Regions from separate parts of the Vibrio sp. SCSIO 43133 genome, predicted to be linked through region 2. Evidence: predicted binding sites of a transcription regulator. Region 2 holds the regulator's gene; each other region holds the start of a gene.

Region 1 (6,209 bases), 1.4 Mb from region 2:
ACGCCACTTTAGCTTGTCGATGACGGCAGATGTCACGGCTTCCATAATAGAAATGTGTGAGCTTAAACCTGCAATGACAAGTGCGAAGAAGAAAAGTGGTCCTAGGATATATGGAGCTGGTAGTAAGTTAATCGCTGCTGGTAAAGTTACAAAAGCAAGACCAACCCCTGCGGTAACGACTTCAGTCAAAGGTTTACCCTGTTCTTGTGCCATGTAGCCCAAAACAGAGAAAATCATGATACCTGCAAGGATTGAGAAGCCGCAGTTAATAAGGACTGTCATAAACGCATTATTGGTGATATCTGACTTCTCGGGTAAGTAGCTGGAGTAGGCGAGCATAATGGCAAAGCCAATGCTCAACGTGAAGAAGATCTGCCCATAGGCGGCTGCCCAAACTTTTACATCCCAAATCTTGCTGAAGTCAGGTTCAAACATATAGTTGACGCCATCCAGTGCGCCTGGAAGGAAAATCATACGACCGATCAGCAGTAATACCATGACAAACAGTACAGGCATCATTATTTTCGCTGCGCGCTCAATACCAGATTTAACGCCTCCTGCAATTGCCGCATATGTAATGGCCCAAGCGATAAGCATCGACCCTGCTATTTTCCATTGAATATCACCAAGGTTACTCGGAGAGTTGTCACCAAGCTGCAAGTATTCACTGAAGAAAAATGCATTGGTATCAGTTCCCCAACTTTGCGTGAAAGACATACCGAAGTATGAAATAGCCCATCCAATAACCGCCACATAGTAAACGGCGATGGTCGCGGCGACACCCACTTGAAACCAACCTAGCCATTCAAACTTGCTGTTGATTTTAGCCAAGGTTGCTGGCGCAGAGCCGCGATACTTTTGACCCATACTGAACTCTAAGATCATAAAGGGGATACCGGCGGTAATCATGGCGAACAAATAGGGAATAAAGAACGCGCCACCGCCATTTTCATAAGCCATATAAGGGAAACGCCAGATATTACCAAGTCCAATGGCTGAACCTACCGCTGCAAGTATGAATCCCGCTCGAGATCCCCACTGTTCACGTTTCATAATTAACTCCTTTTAGTGAATCTTCTACATGGCCTCATCTATACTCAAATCCAATTATTATTCTGTAATGGAAATTTCTGCTTATTAATAAATATTCAAACGATATATTTTCTAATATGGTTCTTATTTTGAATATTGCTCGGCACATGCCAATTAAAATAGATGATACGACTGGATTTTGTGCTTTCTAATGCTTGCTAGTGAAACATTTAGCTACAAATTAAAATCAGAGTAACGCCGTTATTACTTGATCGCAATAGATTTCACTGTTCTGGTTTGGATTGGTTCTTGGTAGTTAGTATTGTTGAATGGTATTATGTTAGCTTTATATACTAAAGTGGTGGGAATATTGCGTTCTCTACTTCTTTTATCTTTTATAAAATACAGCGAAATATTCTTAATAATTTCCTGTGATTTTATCTTGTTACACGTTGCTGTGTAGCATAAAAGTTCTCGCAATGTATTAAAGTTGTTAACGGAAATGTTAGAATCTGAAACTGATGCCAAAGTTAGTTTGAAACTGATTCATCCATTTGGTTTTAAAACCGATAAGACAGCTTTGATCTTCTGTCGGCAAGTTACAAATAGATATAGTTTCGTTGCTCACCGCAGTTCCTTGCCAACGGATTTGCCCGTTTAAAGCGAGGTTCTTGGTTAGATGGTACTCCATTCCACCAAATATACTTGCCGCAAATCCAGTGTGTGACTTAGCCCACTCCCCAGAAGTATGAGAGGCACCAAGCCCTGCTCCGATATATGTAGAGGTTTGGTCGTTAACTCGATACTCGGCGCTACTTTGAAACTGGAGGTATTGAATTCGAGAGTCCAAGTTTAAGGTATCTAATGAAGAGTCTTGCTGAGAGTAAAAGACACCCATTCGTCCATTGCGGAACGGAAACTCAATTGCTAATGCTGCATTTGCCGATGGAGAAATATCATAACTCTCACCATTGCCGTTTTCGGCAGCACCTCCCATCGAGTAGCCAATAAACGGTGTCACAATGACATTGGCACAACTGGAAAAGCTTAAGAGTGTTGTGGCAAGGGGGAGCAGTAAGAACCTGTATGTCATTTTTGCATTCCTATAAATAAGAACTGATTGGCTACAATTCACGTCTGGGATGTACTAGTTTTAATTATAGTGTGACATTAACGTCATAAATTTGAAGTGGTTACCTGTATATTGTAATTGTATGTCACAATAGTAATTAAAATGTTACAACTGGAGGTGTTATGGAATACGATCTTAAACTAGCTCTGACGATCACGACGGTTGCGTTCAGCACCATTGTTGCGTTTGGACTTATCGCGATCCTAACTGCATAAGATTTATATGGCGAATCTTGGGTTAATTACCAATACCCGAACCGTCATAGATGATGCTCAGTTACAAAAATATATTGGCGGTAAAACGGCGTTAGTTGCACAGGGAGGAGGCCAGCGAGGTATCTTCACATCCGGTGTGCTAGACGCCTTTTTGTTGTCTAATTTTGACCCATTTGATGAGTTTTATGGGACTTCAGCTGGCGCTTTAAACATTTGCGCCTACCTTTCTAGACAAGCCGGCCTAGGCAAATCTTTTATTCTCGACCTTACCACCGATCCACAGTTTTTTAATCTGTTTAGTTTTATTCGTCGCAAACAGTATCTCAACTTAGAATGGGCGCTCGACAGAATTTGTGAGTATCCGTATAAGTTAGATATCGACATGGGGCGAAGGGTCATTGGTCAGCGAAGAGCATTCGCAGCGGTCACCGATGTTTCGACTCTCAAAGATCACTATTTCCCAATGTTGCAAGATAATTGGTATCAAGTGCTGATGGCCACAAGTGCGATTCCCAATTTATTTGAGGGTTCGGTAACATTGAATCAACAAGCATTCATCGATGGAGGGGTGTCTGCGTCAATACCCGTTCAAGAAGCGTGGCGACAAGAGAACCGCACAATCGTCGTAATTCGAACAGAAGAGTATGGTGGTGAGGAAACTCCAGTGGTGGATGATCAACCCGTTGCCACTGAACCGCCAACTTGGTTCAGGGAGTCACTCAACGGTTTGCAACTACAGTGGCAAGAAAAAATACAGAGTTGGTCTAATGACTGGAATGGTTTCTTTGATAACCAAATATTAAAAGCTCAGGAAAGTAAGCATGCACAACATCTCAACCTCATTAACGGTGGGCGATGGCTGTTCGGCGCTGCAGATATTTACCGTCTCAGTCATTTATTTGGAGAAAAGTTTGATTCTGGGTTAGCCGATATGCTCATGGTGCATTACCAAACATATGCGTTAACTCAAGAGTTCTTGAAAACCCCACCTGATGACTGCTTCGTATTACAAATTGCTCCAGAAGTGGCTTTAAAAACCGCTTCTTTAATGAGTGATCCTGAGGATATCCTGCATGACTATCAACTTGGGCTCGATGCTGGATTCCGTTTTGTCGAGCGTTATAATCTTGCAAGTATCACTCAAGTAAACGCTTCAGAAACGTCTGACCTTTGGCTGCCATCTCAAACAGGTTAGTTATTGTTCGTCGTGAAAAAAGCGCTGATATTGTTAACAGCTCTTTAATCATCTATTGATTGTTTTTTATACGTCAGATTTTATTGATGCCTTTGCCAATCAATGTCGTATGGTGATTTGAGCCCCAAAGATTCATCTATATGCGTGATATTTGTCACGGCAATCCATTAAACTGCTTCACAATTACTTCGCAAAGTAAAAAAATTAATAGGTTGTTGTTTTTTGGAGTGCAAAATGTACATGGCTCAACCCGGGCACATTGATCATATCAAGCAGATCAATGCTGGTCGTGTGTATAAACTGATAGACCAATTTGGGCCTATTTCGCGAATCGATTTATCAAAACTCAGTAGTTTGGCTCCGGCTAGTATTACTAAAATCACTCGTGAACTTATTGATGCACACCTAATACACGAAACCACCGTTCAGGAGGCGACCAGTCGAGGTCGTCCAGCTGTTGGATTACAAACCAACAATCAAGGTTGGCAGTTCCTTTCCATGCGTTTGGGGCGAGGCTACCTATCTATCGCGTTGCACGAGCTTGGCGGCGACGTTCTTATCGATACCAAAATAGAAATTCATGAAGTGGATCAGGAAGATGTACTTGCGAGACTGCTTTATGAAATTGATGACTTCTTTGAAAGTTACAATGAGCAACTCGATCGTGTCACCAGTATTGCATTGACGTTGCCCGGTCTGGTGAATTCCGACCAAGGCATTGTGTTGCAAATGCCTCACTACAATGTGAAGAACTTAAACATTGGTGAGGAAATTTTTAAAGCAACAGGATTGCCTGTTTTCGTAGCGAATGATACCCGGGCGTGGGCATTGGCGGAAAACCTCTTTGGGCACTCTCAAGATTGCGATAACTCAGTGTTAATCTCAATTCACCACGGGCTAGGTGCCGGAATCATATTAGATGGTCGTGTATTACAAGGTCGTCACGGTAATATCGGTGAGTTAGGGCATATCCAGATCGATCGCAACGGCGCACCTTGTCACTGTGGCAATAGAGGCTGCCTTGAAACTGTTGCCAGTTCACAAGCTATCAGGGATGAAGTTTCTAAAAGATTGGCGAAAGGCGAAGCGTCGGTTCTTTCTGAATGCGAAGACATTACGGTTGAAGCTATTTGTGAAGCGGCGGCGAATGGCGACGCTTTAGCGATCGGGGTGATAGAGAAACTAGGCGAACATTTAGGTTCTGCCATTGCTATTGTCATCAACCTCTTCAATCCTGAAAAGGTACTGATTGGTGGTGTTATCAACCAAGCGAAATCGATTTTATATCCCGCCATTGAGCGTTGTATCGCAGAGCAAAGCCTCCCTGTTTATACTCAAGATCTACAACTTGTCGAGTCTCGTTTTTATAAACAAGCAACAATGCCGGGCGCCGCTTTGGTGAAACAAGCACTATATGATGGCTTGCTGCTGATGAAAGTGATTGAAGGATAAGGCTTTTCACCATTTTTGTAGACGGTCATACTTTTCTATACAAAGTCAGTAAACTTCTTGTGCTTCCTGCCGATTACATGAGATAAGAGTTTTAGTTCGTGTTTTGCCAAGGAAGCCTCATGTCGAGCGTTTTAAGTTCAGTAGATCAGCGTACCCAGTTAGTGGGAGAAAATAGATTAGAGCTGTTAATGTTTACGCTTAACAGCCGTCAAACTTTTGCTATCAACGTATTCAAAGTAAAGGAAGTGCTAAAGCTTCCTGCATTAACTCAACTTCCTGGCTCTCATTCTAGTATTCGCGGTGTGGCTTCTCTGCGTGGTGAGTCCGTTCCGGTGATTGATTTACGTCGCGCTATCGGTTTTCCACCAGCTAAAGACGATGGTGACCAAAACCTGATTATCACTGAGTACAATCGATCTGTTCAGGGCTTTTTAGTTGGTGAAGTGAAGAATATCGTTAATACTGCTTGGACAGAGATTCAACCTCCGCCTCGTACAGTCGGTCGTGCAAACTACTTAACTGCGATCACTAAGGTTGAAGAGAATCAGCAAGTCAATTTAGTTGAAATCATTGATGTTGAAAAAGTACTAGCAGAGATCATCGACTACGATGTGTCGATTTCTGAGCATACCCTTGACCGCAGCTTATTACCTCACTTGTCAGGAAAAAAAATTCTTATCGTTGATGACTCTTCCACGGCTCGTAATCAAGTGAAAGGCACATTGGATCAGCTTGGCGTCGAGATCATTGAGTGCTTCGATGGCGCGATGGCTTTCAACCTTCTCAAGCAATGGTGTGATGAGGGGATTGATGTATGTAATGAACTGTTGATGATGATTACAGATGCAGAAATGCCGGAAATGGACGGCTACAAACTGACGCATGAAGTTAGAAGTGATCCTAGAATGCGAGATTTGTTTATTACTTTAAATACCTCACTCAGTGGTAGCTTTAATGATGCGATGGTAGAGAAAGTCGGTTGTGACCGTTTTATTTCTAAGTTTCAACCTGATTTACTGGTTGAAGTTGTGCAAGACCGTATGCGAGAGACATTGTAATTGTTTCGCATCGCAAAATAAATTACGCTGTACGTTAAAAATAAGCTATAATTTGGTTGTATTATGGTCAAAAGCCATAAGAGTCATAAATAAATTTTAACTACCAGCTAAAGGTTGTTCCATCA
Region 2 (6,209 bases):
GTGATGCGCCATTCGGAGGACCTGGTGCATCAGGTAACCTAAGACCAAGTGCTTTCTATGCGGCCGATTACTGTGCATACCCTATGGCGTCCATGGAAGGAGACAATACCGTGCTTCCTGCAACGCTAAGCCCTGGTATTGAACTCTAAGGAACTTCTGTTATGACTGTAGACGCTCTATTTAACCATTTATGGCAAGACTATATTCGCCGTCTTTGCCCTTCTGCTGATAAAGTCCATGCTCTGCTCAAAGAGGATGAAGCGCTGATTAACGACCACATTGCGCTACGTACTTTTAATGTCGGCCCTCTGGGCATCGATTCGTTGGCAAAGCACTTTATCGCTCTTGGCTACAAAGTCTCTGGTGATTATGTGTTTGAGGCCAAGAAGCTCTCTGCGATTCATTTAGAGCATAGTAATGCTGTATTACCAAAAGTGTTTATTAGTGAGCTTAGAGTCGAACTGTGTTCGCAGCAGCTGCAAGATATTGTCGCTAAGCTGGTGGCTCAAGTTGAAGCGGCGAAGTTGGATAGCGCAGACTTCCTTTATGGTGGGCGTCTATGGGACTTGAGTTACGCTGATTTTCAGACGCTAGCCGAAGAGAGCGAGTATGCATCGTGGTTGGCTGCCCACGGTTATGGTGCTAACCACTTTACGGTGAGCGTAAATCAGCTGGATCGTTTTCAGGAAGTCGTAGAAGTAAACCAACATCTTCGTGAGGCCGGTTTTGCTATCAATGAATCTGGCGGTGAAGTTAAAGGTTCTCCTGAGGTGTTACTTGAGCAGTCTTCAACGATGGCGGATAAAGTGCCGGTGATGTTCACCGATGGTGAACAGGCTATCCCTGGCGGCTTCTATGAGTTTGCTAAGCGATATCAAATGGCGGACGGCAGTTACTATCAAGGTTTCGTTGCGGCATCTGCGGATAAGATTTTTGAGAGTACGCACCAATAAATAATAAAAAAGCCACCTCGCGGTGGCTTTTTAGCTATTAGCTTTTGTAAAAGTAACGTCGCTAGAAATTAACGAGTACCGTAAACAACAATAGTCTTACCGTGAGCAGAGATTAGGTTCTGCTCTTCTAGCATCTTAAGAATGCGTCCCACTGTCTCACGTGAACAGCCAACAATTTGGCCGATCTCTTGACGAGTGATCTTGATTTGCATGCCATCTGGGTGAGTCATTGCGTCTGGTTGCTTCGCTAGGTTTAGTAGCGTTTGAGCAATGCGGCCTGTTACGTCTAGGAACGCTAAGTCACCTACTTTTTGGCTAGTCACTTGTAGACGGCTTGCCATTTGAGCAGATAAGCGCATTAGAATATCAGGGTTAACTTGAATCAGCTGACGGAATTTCTTGAATGAGATTTCCGCAACTTCACAAGGAGATTTTGCACGTACCCATGCCGTACGTTCTTGGTCTTCTTCGAACAAGCCAAGTTCACCAATGAAGTCACCTTGGTTAAGGTAAGACAAGATCATCTCTTTGCCTTCTTCATCTTTGATCAGTACCGCTACAGAACCTTTTACGATGTAGTAAAGAGTTTCCGCTTTCTCGCCCGCATGGATTAGCGTGCTCTTAGAAGGATACTTGTGAATGTGGCAGTGTGAAAGGAACCACTCTAACGTTGGGTCGGTTTGAGGTTTACCTAGAACCATATATCTTACTTCCTCTGCAGGGTATGCTTGCTGCTTTCCATATTTGTTAGCAAGCCCGTTGGTTAAGACTTACTAGCATAAAAGCACTTTGAAGATGGCGCAAGCGATCTTCTGTTTCCTAGAAATAGTATCCTTTTTTGCGCCATTTTTCTTGATTTTAATCGTGTCATCAGACCATTTTTCTATACAAAACTGTGCACATGATCACGGTATAAAAAATCATCTACGGTTAAAGCGTGAAAGCTAACCTATTTTTCCAGTTTCTATGAGCTGTTGAAGTATTGGTCTGACGATTAATTCCATCGCAAAACTCATCTTACCGCCCGGTACCACTATGGTGTCATGTCGCGACATGAACGAGCCATCTATCATTGCCAATAGATAAGGGAAATCGACATTTTTGATACCACGTAGACGAATCACCACGAAGCTTTCATCTAAGCTTGGAATGCCTTTGGCGTTGAGTGGGTTGGAGGTATCCACCGTAGGGACGCGTTGAAAGTTAATATGAGTGCGTGAGAATTGCGGGGTAATATAACTAAGGTAATCATCCATTGAACGGACAATAGAGTCGGTAACCGCTTCTCTGGAATGCCCTCTATCGCGAGTATCACGAACAAATTTCTGAATCCACTCCAAGTTGACTATCGGCACCATGCCGATAAGTAAGTCGACATGTTGAGCTGCGTTTACCTCTCCGTCGACAACACCACCGTGTAAGCCTTCATAAAACAGTACATCGGAATTTTCAGGCAGATCTTGCCAAGGCGTGAATGTGCCAGGCATTTGATTGTATGGTACAGCTTCATCAAACGTATGCAGGTAACGACGGAACTGACCTGTGCCATTTTGTCCGTAGTTGCGGAAGAATTCTTCTAACGCAGGGAAGTCATTTGCTTGCGGGCCAAAGTAACTGATGTGTTTTCCTTGCTCTTTGGCTTTGCGGATCTCGATATCCATTTCTGGACGAGTAAAGCGGTGAAAGCTGTCACCTTCAATAAAAGCGGGCTTCACGCTCATCATGTTGAACATTTTGCGAAACGCTTCTGACGTTGTTGTTGTACCTGCTCCAGAAGAGCCGGTCACCGCAATAATGGGGTGTTTTGCAGACATAACACTTCCTGTGTAATGATAGTTATAATTTTGTTTTGCTAACCCTATGAACCATTTAGACGTTGTTTGCTCATTTAGGTTCAATAGCGTTTTACTATAGCACTAGATTGTCATGCTCACGTCATTTACATCGAACGACGTAGCTGAATATCGACGGTTTCATGTAATTCGGAGAAGACAATTACAGCTTCTCCGCTCTCTAGTTGAGCTTTGACGTGCGATACCTTATCGTCCAACGACCACTCAGTGTCGCCGTAGTCAGTACCTTCACGCAATACGAATTCTTTGATCAAATTATCCAGCGTTTCTGCTGCGATTTGTTGCCATGGAATAATCATAAATACCTCATCACTCTATGATACGGGAGAGTATACCGTCATGTGGACGAGTGGAGTAGGTGGCGATAGTAGTTTGGTAAGGTTTCTTCTAGCCAAAACTTAGGTTGACGCAGACTGCCAGACATAAAACCCACATGGCCGCCACGTTCGTGTAAGCGATAGTCAATATGAGCAGGGAGGGCGAAGTTTGGAATGACTTCATGGCTCATAAATGGGTCATCCTTTGCGTGGATAAATTGAGTGGGAACAGTAATATCACACATTCTTTGTAATCCAGAGCATTGATTGTAATAGTCTTCAGCATCCCGAAAACCATGCAGTGGTGCGGTGATTAGGTCATCAAACTCGTACAGTTTGCGCATGTTTTGGATTTTTTCCGCCGTAAGACCTAATACATCACTGAGAAGGTGCAGTTTGTTTAGCGCGTTCTTTTTCATTGAGCTGAGTAGGTATGAGCGATATAGCTTGGAAAAACCCTGCTCAATTCGTCGAGCACACGCACCGAGATCCAACGGTGCAGAGACAATCGTCGCACCATCCAGCTTGCTGTCATTCTGGTAGTGAGCAAGATAATTCGTCAGCATGTTGCCCCCTAACGAAATGCCCACAGCAGCCTTTTTGGCATTTGGGTAACGATGATCCAAAAGCTCGATGAACTGCCTAGCGTCACCAATTTCACCAGAGTGATAGGCACGAGCTAGCCGGTTCGGGTTGGGACCGCAGCCGCGAAAGTGCATCATAACAGACAGCCAGCCTTGCTGAGCAAAAGCGTGCATTAAGCCATTGGCATAAGGGCTATTGAAACAGCCTTCTAGCCCATGAAACAGAACAAAAACAGGTTTGCTTTTCGCGCTTGATGAATGAGGCTCTTCACTCCATGCAAGCTCAACAAAGTCGCCATCTGGCGTGTCCAACGTTTCCCAAATTGGTTCAAACAAAGGCTTTCTTCTTACGAAGCGAGGAATCAAGGTTTGTATGTGCGGGTTACCAAGTCCTTTGGCGGCAATAAATTTAGCAGTACTCATAAGGTGAATTCATCGACTGTGTTGGATAATAACAGGGCTCTTAATTTGTCTACGCCGATTTGAAGTTGTTCGATCGTTTGTGGCGAGCTTAACGACAAACGCACAGCCGGCGCTACCGAGCCTCCGGGTGGGGCAAACAGTTCACCGGATTTAACGATAATACCCATGTCTTGGGCTTTGCTTACGAACTCACTAAGGCGCCAGTTTTCTGGGAGGGTTAACCAAATATGAAACCCACCTGTTTGATAGCCTAGCTCAAAACCATCGAGGGCACGTGTCGCAATATCAATACGCGCTTTCATCTCTCTGTGTATGAGCATTAAGTTACGTTCTGCGTCACCAGAGGTTAGCATTTCACAGGTTAGTGCGGTGAGTAGAGGGCTAATCATCCAGCTATGAGTTTGTAGCGTTACCAATAGCTTTTGATACAGTTTTTCTGGTGCATGGACATAGCCCACCCTCAACCCGGGAGCGAGGCATTTTGAGAAAGCGCCAATATGAACCACTCGTTCTGGGGCGTAATTCACCATAGGGGCTGGTGGAGATTCGAGTAGCAATCCGTTGATTTCATCTTCAATGATGTAAACATTGTACTGCTCACACACACGAATAATATCGAGTCGACGCTCTTCAGGCATGATGGCCGTGGTCGGGTTTTGTAGTGTCGGCGTGAGATAAATAAATCGTGGTGAATAGCGCTGACAACAGACTTCAAGCGATTCTGGAGTGACACCAAACTCATCCATCTCAACCCCTTTTAGGGTCAATTGGTTCTGGCGCGCTAGGCTAATGACGCCTGGATAAGTGTACTTTTCAACCAACACCGTATCACCTGCTCTGGTGAAAGTATCTAAAACCATTTGAATGGCATGTTGAGCCCCCGAGCTAAATAGTAGCTTGTGGGCGTGCAGTTTAATGCCTTTACTGTTTAACCACTTAGTGACAATCGAACGATGCGCATCCAGACCAGAAGGAGGCTGATAGATCATTAGTTGGTTCAAATGAGCCGGAGAGGTGGAGATCCTCTGCATCGCTTGCTTCAGCATGTCACTACGATCCAGCTGCGGTGGAATGTTATAACCAAAATTGTATTCATTCGGATCGACACTGCTTTCTTCAAACGCCCAGCTGGGTTTATTGGTATCAGCCACATAAGTGCCGGCACCTACTCGAGCTTCAACTAAGCCACGACGCTCGATTTCAGAATAGGCGCGAGTAATGGTGCCAACCGTGACATGCAGCTGATCAGCAAGCCAACGATGGGTCGGCAGCTTGCTGTTGCTTGCCAATTCTCCTGACTCAATTTGATGTGCGATCTGATCGGCGATCTGTTTGTAGATCGGTGTTGGATCCTGCTTGTATACCGTAATTGTTTCGATTGTCATGGTGACAATAAACCTTTTGCGTCTGTTTTGATCGTTTGTTAGGGTTATTTTGGTCGCTAATTAACAATAAAGCAACGTAATTTTTGTAATTGTATCGGTACAATTTTTTGGAGGAATCATATGGATTGGTCATTTTTCTTGTCTGTGGCACTTTTTGCCGTTGTCATGACTGGGACCCCTGGCCCAAATAATGTCATGTTGACAGCTTCAGGCGCGAACTTTGGCTACATGCGCTCGATACCTCATTTTTTCGGTATTGGATTTGGCTTGATTAGCCTCATTTTGCTCAATGGTGTGGGTTTAGGTGTGGTGTTTAAGACTTACCCAGTGGTGCAAGAAATTTTGAAATGGCTTGGTAGTGCATACTTGTTGTATTTGGCTTGGCGCATTCTAACCGCTGGTATTAACAAAGGAGATGGTGCTCAGCAGGCAAAGCCCATGACATGCTTGGAAGCAATGTTGTTTCAATATCTGAATCCTAAGGCGTGGGTTATGTCAGTTACGGCGGTCAGTTCATTTGCCATTGCTGGTGAGTATTATTGGTGGTCCTTGATTGGCATTTCGGTGATTTTTCTAGTGGTTCAGCTACAAACTTCGTCTGTGTGGGTTGGTTTTGGCACCTTTATTCGTCGTTGGCTGTCGACTCCCACTGCGTGGCGACGCTTTAACTCTAGCATGGCGGCGCTGACAGCTT
Region 3 (6,209 bases), 1.6 Mb from region 2:
ACGGGTACCAAGGCCATCAACAGACCTATACCGAAAAGAATAGAAGGAAGCCAAACACTGGCGGCAATGGAAACCGCCGCCATATCAACGGCACTCACACCACCTGCCATAATAGTGTCGACAAACCCCATACCGGTTTGAGCAATTGAGGCAATGAGAACGGGGGAGGCAAGTTTGATGAGATTTTTAGCTTCAGTCTGATAGCGTTGCACGTAAGATTCCATGTTTTATAAATAACCATGATGAATGATAAAGAAGTTTGTCATTTCGCACCATAATTTATTGTCTCTGTGGTCAGATAATTGTTTGTTTTGGAAACAAACGTTTACTCACAATTATTATAGTGAACGTGTTTTATGATTGAATTATCAGAGCGGCAAGGATGAATTGATGAGTACACACGATAAATTGGATTATGTTGAGTTTGCAGCGGCCGATATTTCCGCGACAAAAGCGTTTTTTGAAGCGGCATTTGGTTGGACGTTTGAGGATTATGGACCTGATTATACAGCCTTTTCAAACCAAGGACTTAACGGCGGATTTTATCGCGCAGAGTTAAGTTCAAAAGCTCAACAGGGTGGGGCGTTGCTGGTTTTCTACAGCGCGGCGATTTCCGAAACACTGGAGCGGGTGAAACAAAATGGTGGCTGTATAGTACGGGATATTTTCGACTTTCCGGGTGGCTGCCGCTTTCATTTCATCGAGCCAAGTGGCAACGAGTTTGCTGTTTGGTCTGAATCTAGATAATAAGCACTAAATACGCCAATGGGCTCTAGCATTCTGTTGGAGCCCATTGGTCATTCCATTACGTAAAAGCGCTCGTGTTAGTAGATAACTTTTACTTTCTTAGCGCATTCGACAGCCTCATCGACTGCTGTCTCTAGAGATTTACGCTTAGTAAGTACAACGCCTAAACGACGACGCCCATCAATATCTGGTTTTCCAAAGAGGCGGATTTGAGTTTGTGGAAGACTTAAAGCTTCATCAAGGCCTTCGTAACGGATATTGTTAGATGTGCCTTGGCCGAGAACAACAGCGGAAGCTGCAGGACCATATTGGGTGATGCCGTTAATTGGTAGGCCGGTAAAAGCACGCACGTGTAATGCAAACTCCGACATGTCTTGAGAAATCAGCGTGACTAGACCTGTATCATGTGGGCGAGGTGATACTTCATTGAAAATAACTTTATCGCCCTTAACAAACAGTTCTACACCAAAAATACCATAGCCACCCAGCGCGTTAACCACTTGCTCTGCCGTATATTCTGCCGCTTTTATTGCATTAGCTGACATCGCCTGAGGCTGCCAAGATTCGCGGTAATCACCATCTTCTTGACGGTGACCCACAGGAGCACAAAAGTGAACGCCATCGACAGCGCGTACGGTCAATAAAGTAATTTCGTAATCGAAATCGATAAAACCTTCAACAATGACTCGACCTGCGCCAGTACGGCCACCTTCTTGAGCGTAGGTCCAGGCTTTCTCAATGTCGGATTCTGACTTGATAACACTTTGACCTTTACCAGAAGAACTCATAACTGGTTTCACTACACATGGTACACCGACATTTTCTACAGCCGCTTTAAAGTCTTCGTAGCTGTCTGCAAATTGGTAAGGAGAGGTATTCAGGCCGAGTTCTTCAGCCGCCAGTCTACGGATACCTTCACGATTCATGGTTAGCTTGGTTGCATTCGCAGTAGGAACAACGTTTAAGCCTTTACTTTCTAACTCGACTAGCTTGTCCGTTGCAATGGCTTCGATTTCCGGCACTACGTAGTCGGGTTGTTCTTGATTGATAATGGCCTCTAGTGCTTCGCCGTCCAACATATCGAGCACATAACTTCTGTGAGCAACTTGCATTGCAGGGGCGTCAGCATATCGGTCACAAGCGATGACTTCTAAGCCTAGTCGTTGGCATTCAATGGCAACTTCTTTACCTAATTCACCAGAGCCTAAAAGTAAAACACGTGTAGCATTTTCACGAGTAGCAGTACCAAACATAGAGTGTCCTTGAGCATTCATGAGGAAGAATTTCGGGGGATCATACTGGATTATTGCAGGAAAGCAAACGTTTGCGCGAGATTTTATTATCAGTATAAATTTTGGCCTAAAAAAGCCCCGCATGAGCGAGGCTAAACGATATCAGAGAGTTGCAGCGCTAAATTGACACGTATTCTAGTTGGATATCTGGGTCAATGGCCTCAAGTGTTGCTTGAGTGTCTGCAAGGTGACTGATTTTACCTTTGGACACTTCTGCTAGCGCTACTAGCTGAATGTCTTCAAAGTTTTGACCATCTAGAAGCAACTGAACAAACGCTACCTGTAATGGTGGAAGGCTAGGATTAAATGCTGCGTTCTCAGCATACGCCCCTTGGTAGACAGAGCCATCTTTCATTGCGATAGCAACACCACTTAGGTTTTGAGTATAAGGTGAATGACTGCGATTTAACGCTTCTACTGCAGATACGACGAGCGTATCGGTTTCGTCAGTAGTTAAAGCGTGAGCTAATGGGCTCATTAACCCTTCGGTAATACCAAGATCTTTAGGTCCAAAGGACTCTGGTAAATATTCTTGTAGCGTCATTGCATCGCGCTGCGGCAATTGAATAACTAGCTTGTCCGCAGTGGTCAGCTCGTTCATAAATTGGCGGCAGTGACCACAAGGACTAAAGTTAATCGTGATATCTTTAAGTCCAGTTTCACCCTTCATCCAAGCGTGGCTGATAGCGGATTGCTCTGCGTGAACTGTTTGACCAAGTTGCGCCCCAATGATCTCCATGTTTGCGCCGAAGTACAGTTTGCCTGATGTCCCACGTGCAATTGCGCCAACAAAAAACTCAGAGATAGGTGCATATGAATAGGCTGCAGCTAAAGGCAGCAAGGCAACGCGAAGCTCATCATCTTCTAGGCCAGAAAGAACAAGCAGTTGTTCAAACTGCTCTTGTGATAGCGTTGCATCAAATTCTGGCTTAGTAATGATAGGTTTTAGATAGTTAACGATCTGCTCTGGCATATCTGCAAGCGCTGACTCAAAACGATCTGTCATGCTGTGTCCTTTATCTTTTGCGGTTTACTGACATTCTATGCAAGTTAGTGAGAAATAAGGGTGATGATGATCACAAATAAAAATGCAATGAATGCAATGTTTCAGCAATAAGAGTGATGTCACACAATTTGTAGCCAGTAAACGACGAGTTTTACTGGCTATACAGTCCTGAAGTGTTAAGCGATAACAGTCCCAAACCAGAGGGAGAATGCGAACATAGACGGGGCAAGAATGGAAGTGATAACACCACAAACAACGAGAGCAAGTGAGCTGAATGCCGCGTCTCTAGGATCTTTCTCTGCGCAAGTGGCTGTGCCAAGAGCGTGAGACACCGTGCCCATGGTTAATCCTTTTGCAATGGGATGCGTGACACCGAGTAAGTTGTAAATTGGGTACGCTAATATCGCACCAAATAATCCGACGAGTAACACTAGAATGGCTGCAATGGCCGGCTCCCCACCTAAATGGCTTGAAACTTCCATTGCGATAGGCGTGGTGACCGATTTACCCAACAAACTAGCGATGAGTTGCATGTCGGCGCCTAACCATACAGCGAGCATTGAAGCCGTGAACATGGAAGCAACACTGCCAACACCACATGCTAACGCGATTATTCTCCAGTTAGCACGTATTTGGGGGAGTTGCTCATAGAGCGGATAGGCAAGTGCAACCACTGCGGGTTGTAGCAGATAGCTGATCCACTCGTTGTCCGCGTAATACGTGTCAAACGGCACTTTAAGGTACGTGAGTAAAGGAATCATAATCGCAATACTGAGGAGTAGCGGATTAAATAGTGGATTCTTTACTTTCTGAGAAATAAAACGGGCAACAAAGAAAACGACGATAGTAACTAGCAGCCACATATTAGCTATCTCCCTTCTTTAAGAATCGATCAAGGAAGACGGAGAGTGCGGTCAGAACAATAAGTGTACCGCCAATAGCACCGGCTAAGATCGGCAGAGCGTTAGCAATCAACATATCGAAATGGTTCATTAACCCGACACTAATGGGAACGAACAACAAAATCATATAACGAATGAACACGTGAGCACCCGGTTGAACGAGTTTAACCGGGATAACTCCGCCCGCCATCGCCGCAAATAACAGTAACATGCCAAATATACTGCCAGGCACGGACACATCGAATAAATGTTGGATGGTATTTCCGATAAATAGGGCAACGAAAATAATAGCGAACGATAGTATATAGTGAAGCGCGGTTTTGAGCATGGCTTCCTCTTAGTATAAAAAGTAACGACTCTCCTTAAGTGCAGCCAAAAGAATGAATCCTGAGGTTTGGCTGCACAGTCACTACATGGCTGGAGAAGTTAAGAAACGAGACGCTCCACGTAGCGGTAGACGGATTTTAGTATGGCGAGTTTCTTCTCGTCAGACTCATGTTCGTGAACTAAGTTTTCCATATTTAGCATATAGCTTTCAATACGACTTTCGAAAAACTCACGACAATGGTTTGCCCAGCGAGCTTGTTCCGTTTCATCAAGGCTCCATGGGAAATGGCGTGCACGGTACCTGAATAGCAGCGGTTCAATACGAGGATCACTAAAACTAATGTCTAATGCAGATAGATTGTTTGGGTCCGTTTCGCGAATAATATCCATCGCGCTCTTGTCTGCTGGCGAGAAAAAGCCGCTGTAGAGCTGAGTATCTACGTCGCCATCATTCTCAAACTCGCGCTCAATACTATATAGTCCGATCAGTTTTTCACGGATCTCTGGATGTTGTTTGATTAGGGCTAGGTTCTTCAAACACTGCTCTCTGTCAATGCCAATGGACTCTGCATTTTCCGCTGTGAGCGTTTTGGCCGGCGCGAGAATAGGGCACTTGTTGAGATGAATAAGTTTAAGCGGGACAGGTTTCTCGTCCGGTGCGAGTTCATCATGTCGGGTGTATAGGCGCTGATGTAATGCATCAACATCTAAATCTAATAGTGGTTGTGGGTCTTTGGCCAGATCAGCAACGATAACCGCATTTTGATTGGTTGGGTGCCACGCGATAGGTACTACCCAACTGGTATATTGGCACTCTTTACCTAACATTCCAGATACATGCATCAAGGGTGTCATGTTCACGATATCGACGAGTTCGTTTAGTTTTCGCTTTTGACGCATCGAATAAAAGTAGTCAAACAGTTTTGGCTGCGCGGCCTTTACTTTTTTGGCTAGTTCTATCGTTGCAATAACGTCTGCCATGGCATCGTGAGCATTTTCGTGTTCGATACCATTAGCAACAGAGAGATGTTCAAGTTTAAAACTGGTAAACCCTTCGTCATTCTCCGGCCATTCAATTCCTTCAGGGCGGAGTGCGTGGCATGCGCGCATAACATCCAATAAATCCCAACGTGAGTTACCGTTCTGCCAACTCCATGCGTAAGGATCGATGAAGTTACGATAACAGGTATAACGAGTTACCTCATCGTCAAAGCGAATGCTGTTGTAACCAAGGCTTGTTGTGTTTGGTGTGGCTAGTTCGTGATGAATCTTAGCAATGAACTCTGGTTCTGAGAGCCCTTTCTCCTGACAAAGTTGTGGTGTGATACCTGTGATTAATGCTGCTTCGGGAGAAGGTAAGTAGTCCGATGGTGGCTGGCAGTAAATAACCAATGGCTCACCAATGATATTAAAGTTCTCATCCGTCCGTACACCCGCAAACTGACAAGGTCTGTCCTTAGCAGGGCTCACTCCCCATGTTTCATAATCGAAAAAGAAATAAGTGGGTTGGTGTTGGGACATTAGAAATGGTTCCTTAAATCATAGACTAAGCATGATAAAATGATGCTTGAATAACTCTTATTAGACCACCCGAGAGAGTGTATGGCAACGAACATTGAGCATTCTCAGCGGTATTATCCACGTGATGCGGGTGTTTTATTTCTTTCAGTATTTACCTCGCTTTCGTTTAGCTGTTTTATCATACAGTGGAATGGTGCATGGACATTTGGACGTCTAGACGTTGACATGTCTTAATGGCGGCATTATGCTGCACGCCTTCCTGTTATTGCTGCCACTTTTGATATGACCAAAACGAATAAAAACAACCAATCTATTGTTCCTTCACCTATAGCACTGTTTCCTCTTGTGCTATTCCTGACATTATTTATAGGTGTAGGGACCTATTTATCCTTACAAGGTGTAGATTTCGCGTTT
Region 4 (6,209 bases), 980 kb from region 2:
CACGAGTCGCATAAACACGCTTATCAGCCGGCGCAAGATCGCCAGTTTGACCGATAATCGCTACACCAGCGTCTTTAGTCACTTCACCAAACACGTCATTGGTTGGCGTAATGTCATAGCCAGGAATAGATTCTAGTTTGTCCAGCGTGCCACCTGTATGACCCAGACCGCGGCCAGAAATCATCGGTACAAAGCCACCACATGCAGCAATCATAGGACCAAGCATCAGTGATGTTACATCACCAACACCACCTGTTGAGTGTTTATCAACAATCGGGCCACCAAAGTTCATGTGGCCCCAATCGATAACCATGCCAGAATCACGCATTGCGCACGTGAGAGCAATACGCTCTGGCATAGTCATTTCATTAAAAAAGATGGTCATTGCAAAGGCAGCAATCTGGCCTTCAGATACGGTGTCCTTGGCAACACCTTGGATAAAGAAGTTAATTTCTTCAGCAGTTAGCTCTTGGCCATCACGTTTTTTACGAATAATTTCTTGTGGTAAATACATTAGTACCTCCCCAGTCTAAGCTTGGGTTGTAGGGATAGAGGGAATAGTGGTGGCTGGAAATCAGCCACCAACAAAAAGATTCAGATTAATATGCAGATGGATCTGCAGTTTCGTCTGTTACTTCTAATGTATTCAGGAGATTAGTTAGAAGGCTAGAGGCACCAAAGCGGTAGTGCATGTTGTCTGCCCAATCTGCACCTAGAATGTCATCAGCCATTGCTAGATAAGCAGCAGCATCTTCCGCTGTACGAACGCCACCAGCTGGCTTGAAGCCAACTTTCTCAGCAACGCCCATATCGCGAATCACTTCTAACATCATGCGCGCGTACTCAGGAGTAGCGTTAACTGGCACTTTACCTGTTGATGTTTTGATAAAATCCGCGCCTGCTTTGATACAGATTTCTGAAGCTTTCTTGATAAGCGCTTCTTCTTTAAGCTCACCAGTTTCGATGATCACTTTTAGAAGGATATCACCACACGCTTCTTTACATTGCTTAACAAGTTCGAAGCCTACTTCTTCGTTGCCTGCCATCAGTGCGCGGTATGGGAATACAACGTCCACTTCGTCTGCACCGTATGCAACAGCTGCTTTAGTCTCAGCTACCGCAATTTCAATGTCATCGTTACCGTGAGGGAAGTTAGTCACAGTTGCGATACGTACTTCTGGTGTACCTTGTTCGCGTAGCGTTTTCTTTGCAATAGGAATAAAGCGAGGATAAATACAGATCGCCGCCGTGTTACCCACTGGCGATTTTGCGTCATGACATAGTGCGATCACTTTTTCATTAGTGTCGTCATCATTTAGCGTGGTTAGATCCATAAGTTTTAGTGCACGTAGAGCTGCTGCTTTTAAATCGCTCATTTCTATCTCCGGTCAATATATTCAATTAATTACCTGACAAACTCGTCAGCAATAAATGAACGGACTTGGTTCCTTGAAGACTCGGTTCAGCTATTAGGTTAAAGCTGAATACCAATTGCTATCCTTGTCACCGCACAGTACCTGCTCGTTAAAATCACCTGATTCCTATCTTGGTGAGAACTGGCTCTGGCTACATAAAGCTTCGCGAAAACACGAAAGAATTACTTAGTAGCCTATACAGTATAGGACTCTCGTTCAAAACGGTAGAGCTGATTAAAACGCAAACGGTTTGCTTCTCAAAAAACTTCCATTCAGTCGTTGAATCGCTTATCCAGTAACGATTCATTAGGAATTATCTGGCTCCTAAAACCAAAAAAGCCCCGCAGCAATTTCTTGCTACGGGGCGATTTAATACGGCGTCTATATACTAATAACCTTTACGCGAGCAATTACATGCCAGCTAGGCTTAGACAGAAACCAGCAATCGTTGCTGCCATCAAGTTAGATAGCGTACCTGCGATTACTGCTTTCACACCCATGCGTGCGATATCACCACGACGCTTAGGCGCAAGGCTACCCAGACCACCTAGAAGGATTGCGATAGAAGAAAGGTTCGCAAAACCACATAGAGCGAATGAGATGATTGCCTTAGTTTTCTCAGAAAGAACAACTGGTGCTGCGTCACCTAGGTATGGTGCGAAGTTCGCGTATGCTACGAATTCGTTCGCAACAGTCTTCATACCGATGAACTCACCAGCGATTGTCGCTTCAGACCATGGCACACCTAGTAGGAATGCTAGTGGTGAGAAGATCCAACCTAGAATCATTTCTAGACGTAGTTCTGGCATACCGATCCAGCCACCGATGCCGCCAAGCATACCGTTAACTAGGGCGATAAGGCCGATGAATGCGATTAGCATTGCACCTACGTTAAGAGCTAGTTGAAGACCTGCTGATGCACCGCCCGCTGCTGCGTCGATAACGTTAGCTGGCTTGTCTTCACCTTCAGCTTGCATGCTGTGAAGCTGCTCAACAGGTTCATCAGTTTCAGGCTTGATGATCTTAGCGAATAGAAGACCACCTGGAGCTGCCATGAATGATGCCGCTACTAGGTATTCAATTGGCACGCCCATTGATGCGTAGCCCGCTAGTACACCACCAGCGATAGAAGCTAGACCACCACACATTACGGCGAATAGCTCAGATTGAGTCATCTTAGGCACGAAAGGACGTACAACAAGTGGAGCCTCAGTTTGACCTACGAAGATGTTTGCCGCAGCAGACATAGATTCCGCACGAGATGTACCTAGTGCTTTTTGCAGGCCGCCACCAAGAATCTTGATAACCCACTGCATTACACCTAGGTAGTAAAGTACCGAGATAAGCGCAGAGAAGAAGATCAGTGTCGGTAGTACACGGAATGCGAAGATGAAACCGCCGCCGCCGAATACTTCGAACATCTTGTCAGAAACAAGACCACCGAATAGGAATGACGTACCATCGTTACCGTAGTTAATCACGCTAGATACAGCGTCAGAGAAGCTACGTAGGATCTCTTGACCCCAAGGTACATAAAGAACAAACGCACCAAGTGCAAATTGGATAGCAAAAGCGCCAGCCACAGTTCTGATATTAATAGCTTTGCGGTTATCCGATAGAAGTACTGCGATAAGAATCAGTACAACCATACCAACCAGGCTCATAAACAGGCTCATAGTTTATGACTTCCTTATATTTAATAATTTGGCGTGTAACAAAATTTGAAGCTCAAAAGCGGGGGCGATTATACAAACCCACAGAAAAGAAAGTAGTACCCCCCTCACACTTTCGTCTTGAACACATAAAAGATACACGTCATTTTGCGATCATGATCACAATTCATCTCTGCAAACGTTTTCGAATTCACAATTAACAGCACATTTAGTCACAAAAATTAAACGTCAATTTGCTATTTTTTAGTAGCTGTGACGTAACCGTTTGCTCATTTTCACTTCTCAGCATGTTTAACGATGATAGAACCATGTTTACCATTTTGGGCTCATTAGGCTGACCTTGATATCCATAAAGAGGCATATCAGGCGCATCCGTCTCTAGTAACAAACTTTCTAGTGGAAGATTAATGATAGTTGAGCGTGTTTTTTGCGCTCTTTCGTAGGTAATGACACCACCGACACCTATTTTTAAACCGAGATTGACGTAATCCATCGCTTGTTGGTAGCTGCCACTGAATCCATGAATAACGCCACTATATAGAGGAGGGTTCTGTTTCAATAAGGCAATAAGCTCTTGGTGTGCTTTCCTGCAATGAAGAATAATGGGTAGTTGGTACTGGTTGGCAATACGAATTTGCTCACTAAGAAGTGATTTTTGTAGAAGCTCGTTTTCTCTACCTTGATAGAAGTCGAGACCACACTCTCCTAATGCGACAAACTTTTGGTTGTTTTTCAACTCAGCAACACGTTGCTCTAGGCGAGCAATAGAGCCATCATCCACTTCCTCAAGAAACAAAGGATGAAACCCTAAAGCGAAATACACCATTGCATGCTCACTGGCTAACTTATTTATGGCCAGCCAATTTTGCTCATTAATACCAGGTACAACGATAGCGGCAACTTGAGCCTTTGCTGCCTCTAATAGTACTTGGTTTATGTCTTTTTTCTTTGCCAATAGATCGAGGTGGCAATGGCTATCAATCACCATCTTTTGGCTCTTTTCGGTAAGGCACGCAACTACGTTTATTCTCTGGAGTGAGTCCTAATGAGGCACACCAATCATCGTATTTTTTAAGCCACTTTTTGAGCAATTCAACCATGGTAAATTTACCTAAATAAATGTAATCGATTGCAATCGATATTATCTCAAATCCTTATGTTACAAAGGATAGCGCAATAGTTAGAGTTTTATCACTAAGTTGTGACTTACCCCTCAATGCTGTGATAGAAGCGGTTTTTTTTCATATACGCAAACGATAAAATGTTGCCTATTGTTTGTAAACCACACAAATTGTCTCTATCGTCATTTCTGTGTCGTTTACATGCGACCATTTTCTAGGCACCTAAAAACTGGAATGAGCCTAGCCTATCGAATCGTCAATGATGCTCTATCATTCGACACTACAAGGGAATTGATCGTGAAAAAAACTATTCTAAAAATGTCTGCGCTCGCAGTAGCAGTAGCTTCATTTGGTGCATTCGCAGCGAAACCAGCAGTGGTATACGATACAGCCGGTAAATTTGACAAATCATTCAACGAAGCTGTTTTCCAGAACGGTGTAAAAGTATTTAATGCGGACAAAGGCATTAAAGTTCGTGAATTTGAACCTCAAAACGAAGCGCAACGTGAACAAGGCCTTCGTCGCCTTGCAAGCCGTGGCTTCACTCCTATTGTTGCTGTTGGCTTCAACATGGCATCAGCTGTAGAAAAAGTTGCCACTGAATTCCCTGATATTCAATTTACAATCATCGATATGGTCGTTGATAAGCCAAACGTTCAATCTATCGTCTTTAAAGAACACGAAGGTTCTTTCCTTGTAGGTGCGTTGGCAGCGAAAGCTTCTAAAACTGGCAAAGTAGGCTTTGTTGGTGGCATGGATATCCCATTGATTCGTAAGTTCGAATGTGGCTACCGTCAAGGTGCACAATACGCGAACCCAGAAATCGAAACATTCCAAAACATGACAGGTTCTACTCCTGCAGCCTTCGCTGACCCTGCGAAAGGTTCAGAGCTTGCTAAATCTCAATTCTCTAAAGGCGTTGACGTTATCTACGCAGCAGCTGGCGGTACTGGCATGGGTGTATACCAAGCAGCTAAAGATGCTGGTAAATACGCAATCGGTGTTGACTCAAACCAAAACCACCTTCAACCAGGCACTATGCTGACGTCTATGGTTAAGAAAGTCGGTGTTGCTGCATACAACACTTGGGACGACGCTGAAAACGGTACTTGGGAAGCAGGCATCAAAGTACTAGGCCTAAAAGAAGGCGCAGTTGAGTGGGCTTACGACGAGTACAACAAAGACCTAATCACACCTGAAATGAAATCATACCTAGATACGCTTCAAGCGGACATCATCGCTGGCAAGATCGAAGTTCACGACTACATGTCTGACAACACGTGTAACTTCTAAGCGTTCTAGCTCAGAATGAAAGACTCAGCTTATTTTGGTTTATTATCAATAAGCTGAGTAAACATAACAACGCCGCTGCCTAAAAACAGCGGCGTATAATTATAAGGCAGTATCTAGTGACAAACGGACAATCTATTGCCATTGAACTTAAGCAGATAGATAAACGCTTTGGAGCCGTTCACGCTAACCGAGCTATCGATCTTAGAGTTCCTCAGGGCACGATTCACGGCATCATTGGTGAAAATGGTGCTGGCAAGTCCACTCTTATGAGTATTATTTACGGATTTTATCATGCTGATGCTGGTGAAATGACAGTGAACGGCGCTCCTTACAAGCCCGCTAACTCTCAAGAAGCAATCAAAGCAGGAATTGGCATGGTCCACCAACACTTTATGTTAGTGGAAACATTTACCGTATTAGAGAACATTGTTCTCGGTGCCGAAGATGGATGGCAGCTAAATGAAAGTTTAGGTAAAGCGCGCAAAAAGCTGAAAGCGCTAGCACAGGATTACGGGCTCGAAGTTCCCCTTGATGCCGTTGTAGGCGAGCTACCTGTTGGTCTTCAGCAACGTGTCGAAATCTTAAAAGCGCTGTATCGTGGCGCAAAAATCCTGATTCTTGATGAGCCAACAGGTGTACTCACTCCACAAGAAGCCGATCACCTTTTCCGCATCTTAGATAAACTTCGCGCTCAAGGTACTACTATC

What was found. The regulator CRP, encoded in region 2, controls carbon source genes, mostly activating them, when cyclic AMP is high. The targets are predictions, from matches to a motif close to TGTGANNNNNNTCACA.
Region 1: a site for CRP is predicted at 3,718-3,733, ahead of mlc (sugar metabolism global transcriptional regulator Mlc). Genes of this name have one in related genera too.
Region 3: a site for CRP is predicted at 3,154-3,169, ahead of cdd (cytidine deaminase). Genes of this name have one in related genera too.
Region 4: a site for CRP is predicted at 3,237-3,252, ahead of JKJ11_RS03325 (NupC/NupG family nucleoside CNT transporter). Genes of this name have one in related genera too.

What each region holds. Positions count from the first base shown of each region.
Region 1 is NZ_CP068024.1:1,093,486-1,099,694, forward strand. Features, by position in the region: gene JKJ11_RS05350 (sodium-dependent transporter) at 1-1,053, opposite strand, end outside; gene JKJ11_RS05355 (outer membrane protein) at 1,538-2,125, opposite strand; gene cydH (cytochrome bd-I oxidase subunit CydH) at 2,287-2,379, shown strand; gene JKJ11_RS05365 (patatin-like phospholipase family protein) at 2,387-3,574, shown strand; gene mlc (sugar metabolism global transcriptional regulator Mlc) at 3,809-5,026, shown strand; gene JKJ11_RS05375 (chemotaxis protein CheV) at 5,146-6,084, shown strand.
Region 2 is NZ_CP068024.1:3,286,225-3,292,433, reverse strand. Features, by position in the region: gene astD (succinylglutamate-semialdehyde dehydrogenase) at 1-149, shown strand, start outside; gene JKJ11_RS15415 (DUF1338 domain-containing protein) at 162-953, shown strand; gene crp (cAMP-activated global transcriptional regulator CRP) at 1,022-1,654, opposite strand; gene JKJ11_RS15405 (phosphoribulokinase) at 1,898-2,767, opposite strand; gene JKJ11_RS15400 (YheU family protein) at 2,893-3,105, opposite strand; gene JKJ11_RS15395 (hydrolase) at 3,144-4,130, opposite strand; gene JKJ11_RS15390 (aminotransferase-like domain-containing protein) at 4,127-5,515, opposite strand; gene JKJ11_RS15385 (LysE family translocator) at 5,636-6,209, shown strand, end outside.
Region 3 is NZ_CP068024.1:1,680,561-1,686,769, forward strand. Features, by position in the region: gene JKJ11_RS08030 (MATE family efflux transporter) at 1-212, opposite strand, end outside; gene JKJ11_RS08035 (VOC family protein) at 391-747, shown strand; gene purT (formate-dependent phosphoribosylglycinamide formyltransferase) at 825-2,000, opposite strand; gene cdd (cytidine deaminase) at 2,158-3,045, opposite strand; gene JKJ11_RS08050 (CidB/LrgB family autolysis modulator) at 3,222-3,908, opposite strand; gene JKJ11_RS08055 (CidA/LrgA family protein) at 3,910-4,275, opposite strand; gene sbcB (exodeoxyribonuclease I) at 4,374-5,795, opposite strand; gene JKJ11_RS08065 (Na+/H+ antiporter NhaC family protein) at 6,078-6,209, shown strand, end outside.
Region 4 is NZ_CP068024.1:664,670-670,878, reverse strand. Features, by position in the region: gene deoA (thymidine phosphorylase) at 1-514, opposite strand, end outside; gene deoC (deoxyribose-phosphate aldolase) at 600-1,376, opposite strand; gene JKJ11_RS03325 (NupC/NupG family nucleoside CNT transporter) at 1,826-3,091, opposite strand; gene JKJ11_RS03320 (TatD family hydrolase) at 3,297-4,076, opposite strand; gene JKJ11_RS03315 (DUF5363 family protein) at 4,066-4,188, opposite strand; gene JKJ11_RS03310 (BMP family lipoprotein) at 4,507-5,502, shown strand; gene JKJ11_RS03305 (ABC transporter ATP-binding protein) at 5,619-6,209, shown strand, end outside.